3 linked regions of the Variovorax paradoxus B4 genome follow. The protein of the gene in region 1 interacts with the protein of each later gene in a pairwise test. Links are inferred from orthologs where the notes say so. Each region holds a gene or a part of one and is shown in the gene's direction. Other genes may lie near its edges.

Region 1 (5,964 bases):
GAATGCGGCGTGCACAAGATGAACCTGCTCGGCACGCCCCGCCGCATGCCGAGCATGGCCGCGGGCTACGGCCTCGAAATTGCTGGCTACCTGACCAAAGACTAAAGACTGACACGACATGCAAGGTGCAAACAAGGGAGCGGATGCAAAGCCGCTCGACGGAAAAGGGCTGCGCATCGGCATCGTGCAGGCGCGCTTCAACGCCGACATCACCGATGCGCTCGCCGCCGCCTGCCTCGCCGAGCTCGAGAAGCTGGGCGTGGCCGCTGACGACATCCATCATGTGCAGGTTCCCGGCGCGCTCGAAGTGCCGGTCGCACTGCAGGCGATGGCCGTGCGCGGCGGCTACCACGCGCTGGTGGCGCTGGGCTGCATCATCCGCGGCGAGACCTACCACTTCGAACTGGTGGCCAACGAATCGGGCGCGAGCGTGAGCCGCGTGGCGCTCGACCATCGCCTTCCCATCGCCAACGCGATCCTCACGACCGAAAACCTCGAGCAAGCCGTCGCCCGACAGACCGACAAGGGCCGCGACGCGGCCCAGGTGGCTGTCGAGATGGCGCAGTTGCTGGCCTCTCTCAAATGACCGAAGACAACAACAAAGCAGCCGGCGCCAAGCCGCGCCCGGCACGGCAAGTGCGTACCGGCCTGACCAGCACCGGCGCACGCAAGGCTTCGGCCAAGTCGAACCGCAGCCGCGCGCGCGAGTTCGCGCTGCAGGCGCTCTACCAGCACCTGGTGGGGCGCAACGACCCGACCGAGATCGACCACTTCACGCGCGACCTCGCGGGCTTTCACAAGGCCGACGCCGCGCACTACGACGCGTTGCTGCACGGATCGATCGAGGGCGCCGAACAGCTCGACGCCTTGATCCGTCCGCTGCTCGACCGCAAGTTCGAGGAAATATCGCCCGTCGAGCATGCCGTGATGTGGATCGGCGTGTACGAGTTCCAGCACTGCCTGGACGTGCCATGGCGCGTGGTGCTCAACGAGTGCATCGAGCTTGCCAAGGAATTCGGCGGCACCGACGGCCACAAGTACGTGAACGCCGTGCTCAATGGCCTGGCGCCGCAATTGCGCGCCGCCGAAGTCGAGGCCGACCGGGCCTCGGGCAAGGCCAGAGCGTGAGAATCTCGGCGCGCGCGCAGCGCATCGAACCCTTCTACGTCATGGAGGTGGCCAAGGCCGCCGGCGTGCTCGCGCGCGAGGTGGCCCACACCGACCGGCCGATGATCTTCCTGAACATCGGCGAGCCCGACTTCACCGCCCCGCCGCTGGTGCAGGAAGCCGCCGCGCGCGCCGTGCGCGCCGGCGCCACGCAGTACACCCAGGCCACCGGCCTGGAGCTGCTGCGCGAGCGCATCAGCGGCTGGTACGCGCAGCGCTTCGGCGTCGACGTGCCGGCGCGCCGCATCGTGGTGACCGCGGGGGCCTCGGCCGCACTGCAGCTGGCTTGCCTGGCCCTGATCGAATCCGGCGACGAGATCCTGCTGCCCGACCCCAGCTATCCCTGCAACCGCCACTTCGTGAGCGCCGCGGATGGCAAGGCCGTGCTGATACCCACCACCGCCGAAGAGCGTTTCCAGCTCACTGCCGCCAAGGTCGAGGCCGCCTGGACCGACAAGACGCGCGGCGTGCTGCTCGCCTCGCCTTCCAACCCGACCGGCACCTCGATCGCGCCCGATGAACTGCGCCGCATCCACGAGGTGGTGTCGCAGCGCGGCGGCATCACGCTGATCGACGAGATCTACCTGGGCCTGTCCTACGACGATGCGTTCGGGCAAACGGCCCTCGCCATCGACGACAACGTCATCAGCATCAACAGCTTCAGCAAGTACTTCAACATGACCGGATGGCGCCTGGGCTGGCTGGTGGTGCCCGACGCGCTGGTGCCGGTGGTCGAGCGGCTGGCGCAGAACCTCTTCATCTGCGCGAGCACCGTGTCGCAGTACGCGGCGCTGGCCTGCTTCGAGGCCGAGAGCATTGCCGAATACGAGCGCCGCCGCGCCGAATTCAAGGCGCGCCGCGACTGGTTCATTCCGCAGTTGAATGCGCTGGGCCTGAACGTGCCGGTGGTGCCCGACGGTGCCTTCTACGCCTGGGCCGACTGCACCGCGGTCGCCGAGAAGCTGGGCATTTCGGGCAGCTGGGATTTCGCCTTCGAAACCATGAAGCGCGCCCACGTGGCCGTGACGCCGGGCCGCGATTTCGGCACGGCCGAGACGGCCAGGTTCGTGCGCTTCTCCACCGCCAGCTCGATGGCGCATCTGCAGGAATCGGTCGAACGCCTGCGGGCCATGATCGCGAACCCCGCCCGATGAGCTACGCGTTTCCGATCCGCGTCTACTGGGAAGACACCGACGCCGGCGGCATCGTGTTCTACGCCAACTACCTCAAGTTCATGGAGCGCGGCCGCACCGAATGGCTGCGCTCGCTGGGCGTCGAGCAGCGCAAGCTGCGCGAGGAAACCGGCGGCCAGTTCGTGGTGAGCGAAACGCAGCTCAAATACCATCGCCCCTCCCGGCTCGACGACGAACTGCTGGTTACAGCCGATCTCCGACAATTGGGCACGGCGTCGTTGATAATCGGTCAGCGCGTGCTATCAAAAACAGAGCAAGAACGAATGGGGGCCGCGGCGCCCGTTCTGCTGTGCGAAGGCACGATCCGCATCGGCTGGGTGGATGCCGCCACATTGCGTCCTGCGCGGATACCAGCCCAAGTTACGGGAACCCTCGAGCGCCGCGGCGGCTCCATGATTCAACCTTTCAAGCCATGAACCAAGACCTCTCCATCATCAATCTCCTGCTCCATGCGAGCTTCGTGGTGCAACTGGTCGTGCTGCTGCTCGTGATCGTCTCGATCGCCAGCTGGGCCGCGATCATCCGCAAGTACTTCGCGCTGCGCCGCATGCGCGCGCTCAACGACGACTTCGAGCGCGAGTTCTGGTCCGGCACCAGCCTGAACGAACTGTTCGCCTCGGCCGCGCAGAACGCCAAGTTCGCCGGGCCCATGGAGCGCATCTTCGCCTCGGGCATGCGCGAGTACCAGAAGCTGCGCGAACGCCACGTGAGCGACGCCCCCACGCTGCTGGACGGCGCCCGCCGCGCCATGCGCGCGAGCTTCCAGCGCGAGCTCGACGCGGCCGAGCAGAACCTGTCGTTCCTGGCCACCGTGGGCTCGGTGTCCCCGTACGTCGGCCTCTTCGGCACGGTCTGGGGGATCATGCATGCCTTCACCGGCCTGGCCGCGCTCGCTCAGGTGACGCTGGCCACCGTGGCGCCCGGCATTGCCGAAGCGCTGGTGGCCACCGCCATCGGCCTGTTCGCCGCCATTCCGGCGGTGGTGGGCTACAACCGCTTCGCGCGCGAGATCGACAAGATCGCGATTGCCCTGGAGACCTACATCGAGGAGTTCTCCAACATCCTGCAGCGCAACCTCTCGGCCAACCCGGCCGCGGTGGCGTCGGCAACTTCGGCGGCTCCGGCCAACCGCTGAGCGGAGGTCCAGCGCATGCCCGCCGTTTCATCCCGGGGCCGAGGCCGCCGCACGATCAACGAGATCAACATGGTCCCGTTCATCGACGTGATGCTGGTGCTCCTGATCATCTTCATGGTCACCGCGCCGCTCATCACGCCGAGCGTGATCAACCTGCCCTCCGTCGACCGCGCCAACAAGCACCCCGACAAGCCCATCGAGATCGTCATCAAGAGCGACGACGAAGTGCAGATCAAGAAAGACCCGTCCACCGGCAGCGGCGGCGCGTCCGTTCCCATGACCCAGATCGGCTCCGCGGCCAAGACCGCCCAGGGCGGCGACGACCAGCGCCCCGTGGTCATCAGCGCCGACAAGTCCGTCAAGTACGAAACCGTCGTGAAGGCGATGAACCAGCTCAAGCGCAGCGGCATCGAGCGCGTGGGCCTGTCCGTCACCACCACGGGCGGCAAATAAGGCATGTCGCTCGCCCTGGATCGCCCCGAGTTCGCACCACCGCCGCAGCGCGGCACGCCGCGCGCGGTGTTGCTCGCGCTGATTGCGCACGCGCTCCTGATCGCGGCGCTGACGTGGGGAGTGCGCTGGCGCAGCGACGCAGACGAAGGCGCCGTCGATGCGGAGCTGTGGTCGTCCACGGTGCAGCAGGCCGCGCCGCGCCTGTCCGCGCCGCAGGCACCCACGCCCGCTCCCGCGCCTCCGCCGCCTGCGCCTCCACCACCGCCGCCGCCTCAAGTGAAGGCCCCTGAGCCCGCACCGGCACCGCGCGCTCCGGACATCGCGCTCGAGCGCGAGAAAAAGCTCAAGGAAGAAAAAGAGCAGAAGGAGCGCGAACTCGAGCGCCAGCAACAGCAGCGCAAGAAAGAGCTCGAGGCCAAGCAGCGCGCCGAAGACGAAGCCGAACGCAAGAAGGCGCAGCAGCAAAAGCTCGCCGAGCAGCAGAAGAAGCAGCAGCAGGAAGCCGAGGCCAAACAGGCCGAAGCGAAGAAGCAGCAGGAAGCCGCAGCCAAGCAGGCGGCGGCCGACCGCGCCGCAACGCTCAAGCGCATGCAGGGCCTCGCGGGCGCGAGCGGCAGCGACGATTCCAAGGGCACGGCCATGCGCTCGTCAGGGCCGTCGAGCGGCTATGCGGGACGCATTGCCGCGGCGGTGCGCCCGAACATCACCTTCCCCGACGCCGAGACGGTCAACGGCAATCCGGCCGCCGAGTTCGAAGTGAATCTGGCACCGGACGGCACCATCGTCGGCGTCAAGCTGACCAAGTCGAGCGGATTGCCCAGCTGGGACGAAGCCGCCGAACGCGGCCTGCACAAGACCGACAAGCTGCCGCGCGACACCGACGGGCGCATCTTCCCGTCGCTGATCGTCTCGCTGCGGCCCAAGCGCTAGCGGGGCGCCGCCGCCTTCGGGAGCCATGCCCCCGAAGGCGAGCCTCCCTCGCCGCACTCACTCGTAAACGACCGAGGCCTTGCCGGCGTCCGCCTGCGCCGTCCAGCTGGCGAGCGCGGCGTCCGTCGGGAAGAACCTGGCGCGCTCCCCGAGCTGCAGCTCGACCTGCGCGCCGCCGCGCGCCATCGACAGGCGCACCGGCAGCCCCTGCACCAGGTCGCCATGCTCGCTCTGCTCGGTGCGCGGTGGAAAGTCTTTCACCAGGCGCGCGATGTCGGGCGCCTTGCCATTGACGGCCACCCGCAGGAATTTTCCGAAACGGCAGCGCGCGGTGGCCAGGTCCCACACCTGCTGCACCTGGAAGCGGGCCTCGAAGCCGCCGCGGCCCGGCTGGAGCCGGCCGCTCACGATCACCAGCTCGTCGTCCTTCAAGGTGTTGCGGTTCGCGTTGATCAGCGCCTCGTCGGCGGTGGCGTCGATGGCGTCCGACTTGTCGTCGAGCTTGAAGATCGCCAGGCGCCCGCGCTGGCCGTTGATCACGCGGAAATCGCTCACGATGCCCGCGATCACCTGCTGGTCGCGCGTGTCCATCAGGTCGCCGATCTCGCGCTTGCAGAAGCGCCGCACCTCGTGCGCCACCTCGTCGAACAGATGGCCCGAGAGATAGAAGCCCACGGCCGTCTTCTCGAAGGTGAGCCGCTCCTTCACGCCCCAGGGTGTGGCGTCCACCAGCTCGGGCTCCTGCGTGGCCGAGCCGTGCTCGCTGTCGCCGAAGATGTCGACCTGCGCCGCATTGGCCTCGGTGGCGGCTGCGAACTCGAAGGCGCGGTCGACCGAGGCGATGAGCGACGCGCGGTTCTGCTGGATCGCGTCGAAGGCACCGGCCTTGATGAGCGCTTCGACCGTGCGCTTGTTGATGCGCTGGCGGTCGATGCGCACGCAGAAGTCGAACAGGCTCTTGAACGGCCCGCCCTCTTCCCGTGCGCGCACCACGGCCTCGACCGCGAGCTGGCCCGTGCCCTTGACCGCCCCCAGGCCGTAGCGGATCACCTTGTCGGTGACGGGCTCGAAGCGGTAGTTGCCGCG
Region 2 (5,915 bases), 1.7 Mb from region 1 along the record:
TCGTCTGTGACGGTTTCGTCGGAAACGTCGCGTTGAAGGCCAGCGAAGGCGTGGCCTCGATGATCGGCGAGTTCATCCGGGTCGAATTCTCGCGAAACATTTTCACGAAAGCGGCGGCAATTGTTGCTTATCCGGTTCTAAAAGCGTTTAAAAGCCGTCTGGACCATCGTCGGTACAACGGTGCGGCGTTGCTGGGCCTGCGCGGCCTGGTTTTCAAGAGCCATGGTTCGGCCGACGAAGTGGCTTTCGGACATGCGCTGGATCGCGCTTATGATGCCGCTCGCAACAACCTGCTCGATCGCGTGCGGGCCCGCATTGCTCACGCCGCGCCTTTGCTCGCGCGGCAGGAGCCCGCGGTGCCAGCTGACGCGACGGCCCTTCACGTTTGATGAGCCCTTATTCACGCATCACCGGCACCGGCAGCTATCTGCCCCCGCGCCGGGTGACCAATGACGATCTTGCCAAGGAATTGGCATCGCGCGGCATCGAAACCTCGAACCAATGGATCGTCGAGCGTACCGGCATCCATGCGCGCCACTTCGCGGCGCCCGAGGTCACGAGCAGCGATCTCGGCCTCGAGGCCGCCAGGCACGCACTCGAAGCCGCGGGCCGCAAGGCGGAAGACATCGACCTGATCATCGTCGCGACCTCGACGCCCGACATGGTGTTTCCGTCGTCGGCGGCCATTCTTCAGAACAAGCTCGGCGTGGCTGGCTGCCCGGCCTTCGACCTCCAGGCGGTCTGCAGCGGCTTTGTGTACGCGCTGACCGTGGCCGACGCCATGATTCGCACCGGCAGCGCGCGCTGTGCGCTGGTGGTCGGTGCCGAGGTGTTCTCGCGCATTCTCGATTTCAACGACCGCACCACCTGCGTGCTGTTCGGCGACGGCGCCGGCGCCGTGGTGCTCGAGGCCAGCGAGGAGCCGGGCATCCTGGCGAGCGACCTGCATGCGGACGGCAAGCACGTCGGCATTCTTTGCGTGCCCGGCCACGTCTCCGGCGGCAATGTGCTGGGCACACCCCTGCTGCACATGGATGGGCAGGCCGTGTTCAAGCTGGCGGTGCGCGTGCTCGAGGATGCCGCCCGCGCCACGCTTGCGAAGGCAGGCAAGACCGAGGCCGACATCGACTGGCTCATTCCGCACCAGGCCAACATCCGCATCATGGAAGGCACGGCCAGGAAGCTGAAGCTTCCGCACGAGAAGCTCATCGTCACGGTCAACGAGCATGGCAACACCTCGGCCGCCTCGATTCCGCTGGCGCTCGACGAGGCCGTGCGGTCCGGCAAGGTGAAGAAGGGCGAAACCGTCATGCTGGAAGGCGTGGGCGGCGGCTTCACCTGGGGCGCGGTGCTATTGAATCTGTAGCGCACGGCGATGCCCTTCCGGGCTGCGATGCGACACGACGCTTTTGATAAAAATGAAATCCTTTGCTTTTGTCTTCCCGGGTCAGGGCTCCCAGGCCGTCGGCATGCTCGATGCCTGGGGCGATCACCCGGCCGTGGCCGAAACCCTGCGCGAAGCCTCCGAGGCGCTGGGCGAAGACATCGGCGGGCTGATCAGGAACGGCCCGAAGGAAGAGCTGGCGCTGACCACCAACACCCAGCCGGTGATGCTGGTGGCCGGCGTTGCCGCCTGGCGCGCCTGGCTGGCCGAAGGCGGGGCCACCCCTTCGGTGGTGGCGGGGCATTCGCTGGGTGAATATTCGGCGCTGGTTGCGTCGGGCGTGCTGACGCTCGCGCAGGCTGCGCCGCTGGTGCGCTTTCGGGCGCAGGCCATGCAGCAGGCAGTGCCGGTCGGCGTCGGTGCCATGGCGGCGGTGCTGGGAATGGACTCCGGCAAGGTGGTGGCCGGCTGCGCGGAAGCCACGGCGTCCTTCGGTGCGGGCAGCGCCGAGATCGTCGAGGCGGTGAATTTCAACGATCCGATGCAGACCGTGATCGCGGGCAGCAAGGCGGCCGTCGACAAGGCCTGCGAGCTGCTCAAGGCCGGTGGTGCCAAGCGCGCGCTGCTGTTGCCGGTGTCGGCGCCGTTCCATTCGAGCCTGATGAAGCCTGCAGCCGAGGCACTGCGCGAAAAGCTCGCCACCCTCACGCTCGCTGCGCCGCAGATACCGGTGCTGAACAACATCGACGTGGCCGTCGAGACCGATCCCGCGCGCATCCGCGACGCCCTCGTGCGCCAGGCCGCCGGCCCGGTTCGCTGGGTCGAGAGCGTGCAGGCCTTGAAACTGCGCGGCGTAGCCTCCATCATCGAGTGCGGGCCGGGCAAGGTGCTGGCCGGCATGGTCAAGCGCATCGCCCCCGAGCTGGAAGCCGCGTCGGTGTACGACCCGGCGACGCTCGCGGACACCCGACAATCGCTCGCCGGCTGAACGGCGCAGGCCCCGGACACTTCTTTTATGAGCATTCCCAAATTCGAAGGGCAAGTCGCCCTGGTCACCGGCGCATCGCGCGGCATCGGCGCAGCGATTGCGCTCGAGCTGGCGCAGCGCGGCCTCAAGGTGGTCGGCACCGGCACCACCGAGGACAGCGCCGCGAAGATCACTTCGGCGCTCAGCGCCTTCGACGGCCGCGGCCGTGCGCTCGATGTGAACGACGCCGTCGCCGTCGAGGCGCTGATCGACGAAATCGTGCAGGCCTACGGCGCGATCCACGTGCTGGTCAACAACGCCGGCATCACGCGCGACACGCTGGCCATGCGCATGAAGGACGACGATTGGGACGCGGTGCTCGACACCAATCTCAAGGCCGTATTCCGCCTCTCGCGCGCGGTGATCCGCCCGATGATGAAGCAGCGCTACGGCCGCATCATCAGCATCACCAGCGTGGTGGGCGCCTCCGGCAATGCGGGCCAGGCCAACTACGCGGCGGCCAAGGCCGGCGTGGCAGGCATGACCCGCGCACTGGCGCGCGAGCTGGGCAGCCGCAACATCACGGTCAACTGCGTGGCGCCGGGCTTCATCGAAACCGACATGACGGCCAGCCTGCCCGAGGCACAGCAGCAGGCGCTGCTGCAGCAGATTCCGCTGGGCCATCTGGGCAAGCCGGCCGATATCGCACACGCGGTGGCCTACCTCGCGTCGCCCCAGGCGTCCTACGTGACGGGGCAGGAACTGCACGTCAACGGCGGCATGCACATGTAGCCGCAAGGCGCAATCTTTTCCCGTACCGGGCGCACGGCAAATGCCACAATGCGCCCGGCTAAAATCCACTGTTACCTACAACCCTCAGAGGGAACCAAATGAGCGATATCGAAGCACGTGTCAAGAAAATCATCGCCGAGCAGCTCGGCGTGGAAGAGTCCCAAGTAACGAACGAGAAGGCCTTCGTGGCCGACCTCGGTGCAGACTCGCTCGACACGGTCGAACTGGTGATGGCACTCGAAGACGAATTCGGCATCGAGATTCCCGACGAAGACGCCGAGAAGATCACCACGGTGCAAAACGCCGTCGACTACGCCACCAAGAATCAAAAGGCCTGATCGGGCCAAGTTGGAACTGTTTCGGCCGGCGGCGCTTTTCTTCTTCAGCCCCGTACGCGCCGACAGCAGTCTTCAGCGCTTCCAGAAAGGTTTGCCGGCATGACCAAACGCCGCGTCGTCGTGACCGGACTCGGTTGCATCGCTCCTGTCGGAAACACGGTGGCCGAATCCTGGTCCAACCTGTTGGCCGGCAATTCGGGCATCGACACCATTAAATCGTTCGACGCCAGCGCCTTCGCCTGCAAGTTTGCGGGCGAGGTGAAGGGCTTCGACATCACGCAGTACATCTCCGAGAAGGAAGCGCGCCACATGGACCGCTTCATCCACCTCGGAATGGCCGCCGCCATGCAGGCGGTCCAGGACAGCGGTCTCAAGACCGGCGATGCGCTGTCGCCCGAGGAGGCGACGCGCATCGGCTGCAACATCGGCTCGGGCATCGGCGGACTGCCCATGATCGAGGAAACGCATGCGGAACTCGTGAATCGCGGCCCACGCCGCGTGTCGCCGTTCTTCGTGCCCGCCTCGATCATCAACATGATCTCGGGCCACGTCTCGATCAAGTACGGCTTCCAGGGTCCGAACATCGCCGTCGTCACGGCCTGCACCACCGGCTTGCATGCGATCGGCCTGTCGGCCCGCATGATCGAGTACGGCGACGCCGACGTGATGGTCGCGGGCGGTGCCGAGTCGACCGTCTCGCCGCTGGGCATCGGCGGCTTTGCGGCGGCGCGTGCACTCTCGACGCGCAACGACGATCCGCGCACCGCGTCCCGTCCGTGGGACAAGGATCGCGACGGCTTCGTGCTCGGCGAAGGTGCCGGCGTGGTCGTGCTCGAGGAGTACGAGCATGCCAAGGCGCGCGGCGCCAAGATCTACGCCGAGGTCTCGGGCTTCGGCATGAGTGCCGACGCGTACCACATGACGGCACCCAACGTCGACGGCCCGCGCCGCTCGATGTCGATGGCGCTCGCCAACGCAGGCATCAACGCCGACGAGGTGCAGTACCTCAACGCGCACGGCACCTCGACGCCGCTGGGCGACCTGAACGAGACCAACGCGATCAAGAACACCTTCGGCGACCATGCGAAGAAGCTCGTCGTGAACTCGACCAAGTCGATGACCGGCCACTTGCTGGGCGGTGCCGGCGGCATCGAATCGGTGTTCACGGTGCTGGCGCTGCATCACCAGAAGAGTCCGCCGACCATCAATATCTTCAACCAGGATCCGGAGTGCGACCTCGACTATTGCGCCAACGTGGCGCGCGATCTCAAGATCGATGTCGCGGTCAAGAACAACTTCGGCTTCGGTGGCACCAACGGCACGCTGGTGTTCAAGCGCGTTTGAATCTTGCTCTTCCATGTACAGCGCACCGTCGGTGACCTATCCGGTGGGGCGCTCGCGCGGCGCGACCCGGATCTTGGTTGCCACGTGGGCCTTGGGTGCCTGCTGCGCGGGCCTCTCGTGCTATCTGATCGATAGCGTTGGCTGGCGCCAGCTGCTGCTGGTTCTGAGCGTCCTGTTTTCAGGCATTGCGGCCGGGCTCGGGCTGCGAAGCGACGGTGCCGCCATGCTGCACTTCGACGGCCTGTGCTGGACCTTGACGGGCGCCGACCCCGGCCGGTCCGTTCACGCGGCGCGCGCCGCCGTGGCGTTCGACCTGCAATCGCTGCTGCTGGTCCGGTTGACCCAGCCGGGCCGTGCCGGACGATGGATATGGCTCGAACAGCGCACCATGCCGGAGCGCTGGCGCGATGTGCGCCGTGCGGTATATTCGCGCGCCCCGTCCGCATCGCCTGCGGGCGAGCCGTGGCGGGCAACCGCGCCTGCCGATGCGCCCTGAACCTCCCCGATGACAACTTCTCCGCCGCCAGTGCCACCGGACTCCGGCTTGCCCGATGTGTCCGCCGAGGCGCCGCGCCCGGGCGAGGTCGACTTCCAGCTGGTCCAGCGCACGGTCGCGGGTGACCAGAAGGCCTTCGAGCTGCTGGTCATCAAGTACCAGCGCCGGATCGAGCGCCTGATCGGGCGCATGGTGCGCGACGTCGACCTGGTCGAAGACATCGCCCAGGAAACCTTCATCCGGGCCTATCGCGCGCTCCACCAGTTCCGCGGCGATGCCCAGTTCTACACCTGGCTCTACCGGATTGCGGTCAACACCGCCAAGAAGGCGCTGGTCGACATGAAGCGCGACCCGACCATCTCCGAAAGCGCCCTGCGGCCGTCTTCTGACGAGGACGATGAAACTTACCGCCCTGGAAACGAACCAATCAGCGACGAAACCCCCGAATCAGTCTTGGCAGCAAACGAGATCGCCCAGGTGGTCGAGGCGGCCATGGAAGCGTTGCCGCCCGAATTGCGCCAGGCGGTCACCCTGCGCGAGATCGAGGGCATGAGTTACGAAGAGATCGCCGAGGTCATGGATTGCCCTATCGGC
Region 3 (6,290 bases), 1.3 Mb from region 1 along the record:
GCCGTCTGAACGTCCGAACCACCCAGAAGGAATCGAAACCATGCAAGCAATGCAACGCCGCGCCTTCCTGGCTGCCGGTTCGGCCGCCCTCTTCACCGCCACGGCGCAGAGCGCCTGGGCGGCCTTTCCCGACAAACCCATCAAGCTGATCGTGCCGTGGGCAGCCGGCGGGAGCACCGACGCCATTGCGCGCGCCATGGCGCAGCGCATGAGCCAGACGATCGGCAGCTCGGTGATCGTCGACAACCGCCCCGGCGCCGCGGGCCAGATCGGCACCGATGCAGCGGCCAAGGCCGTGCCCGACGGCTACACGCTGGCCATCGTCGAGTTGCCGCACGCCATTGCGCCCGCGGTGACGACGCGCCTGCCCTACGACCTGCTGCGCGACTTCACGCCGGTGACGATGATCGGCACCTCGCCCCTGGTCTTCTTTGCGGGCATGAACGACGACAGCCGCGATTTCAAGACCTTCATCAGGACGGCGGCCGCCCGGCCGATGCCGCCGCCCATCGCGCACAGCGGCGCCGGCACGGTGAGCCACCTGGCGGCCGAGCTGCTGGCGAGCCGCACGAAGATCAAGTTCAACATGGTTCCCTATCGCGGCTCGGCGCCGGCGCTCACCGACGTGGCGGCGGGCACGGTGGCCGGGCACTTCGCGACGCTGGCCAGCGGTTCCAGCCTGCTGGGCGCCAACAGGATCCGCCCGCTGCTGGTGACGAGCGCCCAGCGCGTGAACATTCCGGGCCTCAAGGATGTGCCTGGCCTGGCGGAGAGCGGACTCAAGGGTCTCGAGATCGACCAGTGGTGGGCCATGGTGGCGCCCGCCACCACGCCGCTGGAGGTGATCGAGCGGTTGCGGCGCGAGGCGATCGCGGCACTGGACCATCCGTCGGTGAAGGAGCGCATGGCCGTGCTCGGCGTGCAGCTGAAGGGATCCACCACGGGCGAGCTGCGGGCTTTCATGCGCGCGGAAGCCGAGCGCTGGCAGAAGGTGGCGCACAACATCGGACTTCAGCCGCAATAGGCCAGGCCCCGATGGGCCGGGCCGTTTGCGCGGCCGGCCGCTTTTCCGTTCAGCGCCCGGATTGGACCTTGATCCGGATCGTGTTCACGTCCCAGCCCTTGTTGCGCAGCCGGGTGACCAGCATCGGCGACAGCTGGCGCAGCTTGGCCGCCGCCGCGCTGCCGTTGACCAGCAGGCACCACACGTCCCCTTCGGCCGGGCCGGCCTGGACGGCCGGGCGCATGGCCGGCGGGATCAATCCCTCGACCGCCCGCAGCCGGTCGCTCGCGTCGCGCGCACGGGCGATCAGGCTCGCCAGGGTGGGCGAGCCTTCGGCGGCCTGCTGCAACGTGAAGGGTGGGACGGAGCGGCGATTCATGGGTAATCCGGAGGGGGGAACAAGGACAGCTAAAATGCCCGGTTTGCCGACGCTTGCGCCGGCAGATCCGGTCTGGAGCCGCTTGCTTTCTTCGGAGCTTGCATTCGAAGAAGGTGCGCCCAACTGCTTTCACCATATCTTAGGGAATCCGGTCGCAGTGCCTGTCGTGTCAGGTGCCCGCCCATCTCCACGCCAATGGCAACCAACTTCCTGACCCAGATCTTCGGCAGTCGCAACGACCGGCTCCTCAAGCAGTATCGCAAGACGGTGGAGCGCATCAATGCGCTCGAACCCGAATTCGAGAAGCTCAGCGACGATGGGCTGCGCGCCAAGACCCAGGAGTTCAAGGACCGCATCGCCAAGGGCGAAAGCCTCGACGCCCTGCTGCCCGAAGCATTCGCCACCGTGCGCGAAGGCTCCAAGCGCGTCATGAAGATGCGCCATTTCGATGTGCAGCTGCTTGGCGGCATGGCGCTGCACAACGGCAAGATCGCCGAAATGCGCACTGGCGAGGGCAAGACCCTCACGGCCACGCTGCCGGTGTACCTGAACGCGCTGTCGGGCAAGGGCGTGCACGTGGTCACGGTGAATGACTACTTGGCCAACCGCGACGCCCAGTGGATGGGCCGCCTGTACAACTTCCTGGGCCTGACGGTGGGCATCAACCTGCCGCAGATGCCGCGCGAGGAAAAGCAGCAGGCCTACGGCAGCGACATCACGTACGGCACCAACAACGAGTACGGCTTCGACTACCTGCGCGACAACATGGTGTACGAGCCCGGCGACCGGGTTCAGCGCAGCCTGAACTACGCCATCGTCGACGAGGTGGACTCCATCCTGATCGACGAGGCCCGCACGCCGCTGATCATCAGCGGCCAGGCCGAAGACCACACCGACCTCTACCTGGCCATCAACAAGGTGGTGCCCCTGCTGACCAAGCAGGAAGGCGAGGCCGACCCGCGCACGGGCGAAGGCGTCACGGTGCCGGGCGACTTCACGGTGGACGAAAAGACCCACCAGGTGTTCCTGACCGAAGACGGCCACGAGAAGGCCGAGCAGCTGCTGGGCGAATTCAAGCTGCTGCCCGAGGGCGCGTCGCTCTACGACCCGGCCAACATCACGCTGATGCACCACCTGAACGCCGCGCTGCGTGCACGACACCTGTACCACCGCGACCAGCATTACGTGGTGCAGCAGGGCGAAGTCGTCATCGTCGACGAATTCACCGGCCGCCTGATGACGGGCCGCCGCTGGAGCGACGGCCTGCACCAGGCCGTGGAAGCCAAGGAAGGCGTGCAGATCCAGGCCGAGAACCAGACGCTGGCCTCCATCACCTTCCAGAACTACTTCCGCCTGTACGGCAAGCTGGCCGGCATGACCGGCACGGCCGACACCGAAGCCTACGAGTTCCAGGAAATCTACGGCCTCGAGACGGTCATCATTCCGCCGAACCGCATCAGCAAGCGCGACGACCAGCTCGACCGCGTCTACAAGACCACGCGCGAAAAGTACGAGGCGGCCATCCAGGACATCCGCGAATGCTACGAGCGCGGCCAGCCGGTGCTGGTGGGCACCTCGTCGATCGAGAACTCCGAGATCATCGACGGCCTGCTCACCCAGGCGGGCCTGCCGCACCAGGTGCTCAACGCCAAGCAGCATGCGCGCGAAGCCGACATCGTGGCGCAGGCCGGCCGCACGAAGATGATCACCATCGCGACCAACATGGCCGGCCGCGGTACCGACATCGTGCTGGGCGGCAACATCGAGAAGATGATCGAGGCCATCGAGAACGACGAAGGCCGCGACGACGCCACCAAAGAGGCCGACATCGCGCACGTGCGCGCCGAATGGACCAAGGACCACGAGTTCGTCAAGTCGCTGGGCGGCCTGCGCATCATCGCGACCGAACGCCATGAGTCGCGCCGCATCGACAACCAGCTGCGCGGCCGTTCGGGCCGCCAGGGCGACCCGGGCTCCTCGCGCTTCTACCTGAGCCTGGACGATCCGCTGATGCGCATCTTCGCGGGCGACCGCGTGAAGGCGATCATGGATCGCCTCAAGATGCCCGACGGCGAAGCCATCGAAGCCGGCATCGTCACGCGCAGCATCGAGAGCGCGCAGCGCAAGGTCGAGGCGCGCAACTTCGACATCCGCAAGCAGCTGCTCGAATACGACGACGTGTCGAACGACCAGCGCAAGGTGATCTACCAGCAGCGCAACGACATCCTCGACGCGGGCGACCTCACGGCGCAGATCGCGGCGCTGCGCGAAGGCTGCTTCACCGATCTTGTGCGGCAGTACGTGCCGGCCGAGTCGGTCGAGGAGCAGTGGGACCTCGACGGCCTCGAGAAGACGCTCTTCAACGAGTGGGGCATCGACATGCCCCTGAAGAAGGACATCGAGGCGGCCGAGGCCGTGGGCGACGACGACATCGTCGAGAAGGTGGTCAAGAACGCCAACGACAGCTTCGGTGCCAAGGTGGCGCTGATCGGCCAGGAAAACTTCACCCAGTTCGAACGCATGGTGCTGCTGCAGAGCATCGACACGCACTGGCGCGAGCACCTGGCCTCGCTCGACTACCTGCGCCAGGGCATCCACCTGCGCGGCTATGCGCAGAAGCAGCCCAAGCAGGAATACAAGCGCGAGGCCTTCGAACTCTTCGGCCAGCTGCTCGACTCGGTCAAGAACGAAGTCACGCGCCAGCTCATGACGGTGCGCGTGCAGTCGGGCGAGCAGCTTGAAGAAGCCGCCGATGCGCTCGAAAGCCGCGGCGAGAACGTCTCGAACATCACCTACAGCGCGCCGACCGAAACCGGCGAGGTCGAGGTGCGCCTGGACGAGGAAAACCAGCGCCGCATCGCGGCTGCGGGGCTGGGGCTCGGCACGCTCGGCGCCGAGGCCGAGGCCGCGGCCTTTGCCCGCGTCGGCCGCAACGACCCGTGCCCCTGCGGCAGCGGCAAGAAGTACAAGCATTGCCACGGCAAGCTCAGCTGACCCAGAAACTCCCGAGAAGAGAACCCGCCATGCCCGTGAACCTGTCCGCCCCTGATCCTGCCGCCTTGTTCGCGGTGCCCGGCGTCCGCATCGGCGTGGCCGAAGCGGGTGTGCGCAAGGCCAACCGCAAGGACCTGACCGTCGTGCTGATCGACGAAGGCTCCGCGGTCGGCGGCGTGTTCACGCAGAACCGCTTCTGTGCGGCGCCGGTGCAGGTGTGCCGCGACCACCTAGCGGCCAACTACGGCATTCGCGCGATGGTGATCAACACCGGCAACGCCAACGCGGGCACGGGCGAAGATGGCCTGATGCGCACGCGCTCCACCTGCATTGCGCTCGCGCGCCAGCTGGACATCGCGCCCGAGCAGATCCTGCCGTTTTCCACCGGCGTGATCATGGAGCCGCTGCCCGTGGACCGCATCGAGGCCGGCCTGCCCGCCGCGCTGGCCGATGCTTCGGAGAACCACTGGGCGCGTGCTGCCGAAGGCATCATGACCACCGACACGATCCCCAAGGCGTTCAGCCAGCAGGTCCAGGTCGGCGGCGCCACCGTCACCATCACCGGCATCAGCAAGGGCGCCGGCATGATCCGCCCGAACATGGCGACCATGCTGGGCTTCATGGCGACCGACGCGAAGATCGATCCGGCCCTGATCCAGCCGCTGGCCAAACGGCTGGCCGACGCCTCGTTCAACCGCGTGACCATCGACGGCGACACCTCGACCAACGACTCCTTCGTGGTCATCGCCACCCAGAAGGCCGCGCACGCCGCCATCACCTCGCTCGATTCACCCGAAGGCAAGGCCCTCGTCGAAGCCATGCAGAATGTCGCGCGCCTGCTGGCGCAGGCGATCGTGCGCGACGGCGAAGGCGCCACCAAGTTCATCACCATCCAGGTCGAAGGCGGGCGCGATGCCGCCGAGTGCAAGCAGGTGGCCTACGCCGTGGCGCATTCGCCGCTGGTCAAGACGGCCTTCTATGCCAGCGACCCGAACCTCGGTCGCATCCTCGCGGCCGTGGGCTACGCGGGCATCGAGGATCTCGACCAGACCGGCATCGACCTGTTCCTCGATGACGTGCACGTGGCCGTCAAGGGCGGGCGCAATCCGTCCTACCGCGAGGAAGACGGCCAGCGCGTGATGAAGCAGAGCGAGATCACGGTGCGCATCGGCCTGGGCCGCGGTCACGCCAGCGAAACCGTGTGGACCTGCGACTTCAGCCACGAGTACGTCACGATCAATGCCGACTACAGGTCATGAATGAACAGTTCCAGAAGCTGATCGAGCGCGCCGAGCAGCTGATCGGCCGCATCGAATCGATCCTGCCGCAGCCGCTGGCGGCCCCCGCCGACTGGAACGCGTCGATCGCCTGGCGCTATCGCCGCCGCAGTTCGGGCCACGGCGTGCTCGAGCCCGTCAAGCACGTGGCCGCCATGTCGCTCGACAGCCTGAAGGAAATCGACGTCCAGAAGGAAAAGATCGAGCGCAACACGCGCCAGTTCGTCGAAGGCAAGCCAGCGAACAACGTGCTGCTGACCGGCGCGCGCGGCACGGGCAAGTCGTCTCTCATTCGCGCCTGCCTGCAGGCCTATGCGCCGCAGGGGCTGCGGCTGATCGAGGTGGACAAGGCCGAGCTGACCGACCTGCCCGACATCGTCGAGGTGGTGTCGCAACGGCCCGAGAAGTTCATCGTGTTCAGCGACGACCTGAGCTTCGACGAGGGCGAGCCGGGCTACAAGGCGCTCAAGTCGATCCTCGACGGATCGATTGCCGCATCGACGCCCAACGTGCTGATCTACGCGACCAGCAACCGGCGCCACCTGCTGCCGGAATACATGAAGGACAACCTCAGCTACACCCACACCGAGGACGGAGAAGTCCATCCCGGCGAGGTGATCGAGGAAAAGATCTCGCT

The links.
Region 2: the proteins of VAPA_RS15685 (region 1) and acpP interact in binary tests that used the Escherichia coli proteins (3 or more experiments, as listed by UniProt). The link is inferred for Variovorax paradoxus B4 from one-to-one orthologs.
Region 3: the proteins of VAPA_RS15685 (region 1) and secA interact in binary tests that used the Escherichia coli proteins (3 or more experiments, as listed by UniProt). The link is inferred for Variovorax paradoxus B4 from one-to-one orthologs.

The regions. Positions count from the first base shown.
Region 1 is NC_022247.1:3,354,193-3,360,156, forward strand. The notes cover bases 1,048-4,046. They hold VAPA_RS15685 (YbgC/FadM family acyl-CoA thioesterase), read left to right. Parts: upstream 1,048-2,317; coding sequence 2,318-2,776; downstream 2,777-4,046. Other genes in these bases: nusB (transcription antitermination factor NusB), read left to right, coding at 1,048-1,128; VAPA_RS15680 (pyridoxal phosphate-dependent aminotransferase), read left to right, coding at 1,125-2,321; tolQ (protein TolQ), read left to right, coding at 2,773-3,495; VAPA_RS15695 (ExbD/TolR family protein), read left to right, coding at 3,511-3,948; tolA (cell envelope integrity protein TolA), read left to right, coding at 3,952-4,046. Outside these bases: ribBA (bifunctional 3,4-dihydroxy-2-butanone-4-phosphate synthase/GTP cyclohydrolase II), read left to right, coding at 1-105; ribH (6,7-dimethyl-8-ribityllumazine synthase), read left to right, coding at 119-586; more of nusB, read left to right, coding at 583-1,047; more of tolA, read left to right, coding at 4,047-4,878; dnaE (DNA polymerase III subunit alpha), read right to left, coding at 4,936-5,964.
Region 2 is NC_022247.1:1,618,445-1,624,359, forward strand. The notes cover bases 1,912-4,861. They hold acpP (acyl carrier protein), read left to right. Parts: upstream 1,912-3,241; coding sequence 3,242-3,481; downstream 3,482-4,861. Other genes in these bases: fabD (ACP S-malonyltransferase), read left to right, coding at 1,912-2,372; fabG (3-oxoacyl-ACP reductase FabG), read left to right, coding at 2,400-3,143; fabF (beta-ketoacyl-ACP synthase II), read left to right, coding at 3,581-4,825; VAPA_RS07345 (hypothetical protein), read left to right, coding at 4,839-4,861. In the rest of the region: phosphate acyltransferase PlsX, read left to right, coding at 1-389; VAPA_RS07320 (beta-ketoacyl-ACP synthase III), read left to right, coding at 389-1,366; more of fabD, read left to right, coding at 1,419-1,911; more of VAPA_RS07345, read left to right, coding at 4,862-5,321; RNA polymerase sigma factor RpoE, read left to right, coding at 5,331-5,915. UniProt on the Escherichia coli protein: Carrier of the growing fatty acid chain in fatty acid biosynthesis.
Region 3 is NC_022247.1:4,645,802-4,652,091, reverse strand. What follows is about bases 1,252-4,576. They hold secA (preprotein translocase subunit SecA), read left to right. Parts: upstream 1,252-1,577; coding sequence 1,578-4,376; downstream 4,377-4,576. Other genes in these bases: argJ (bifunctional glutamate N-acetyltransferase/amino-acid acetyltransferase ArgJ), read left to right, coding at 4,406-4,576; VAPA_RS21700 (hypothetical protein), read right to left, coding at 1,252-1,382. In the rest of the region: VAPA_RS21710 (pyridoxal-phosphate dependent enzyme), read left to right, coding at 1-9; VAPA_RS21705 (Bug family tripartite tricarboxylate transporter substrate binding protein), read left to right, coding at 41-1,024; more of VAPA_RS21700, read right to left, coding at 1,074-1,251; more of argJ, read left to right, coding at 4,577-5,635; VAPA_RS21685 (ATP-binding protein), read left to right, coding at 5,632-6,290. UniProt on the Escherichia coli protein: Required for protein export, interacts with the SecYEG preprotein conducting channel.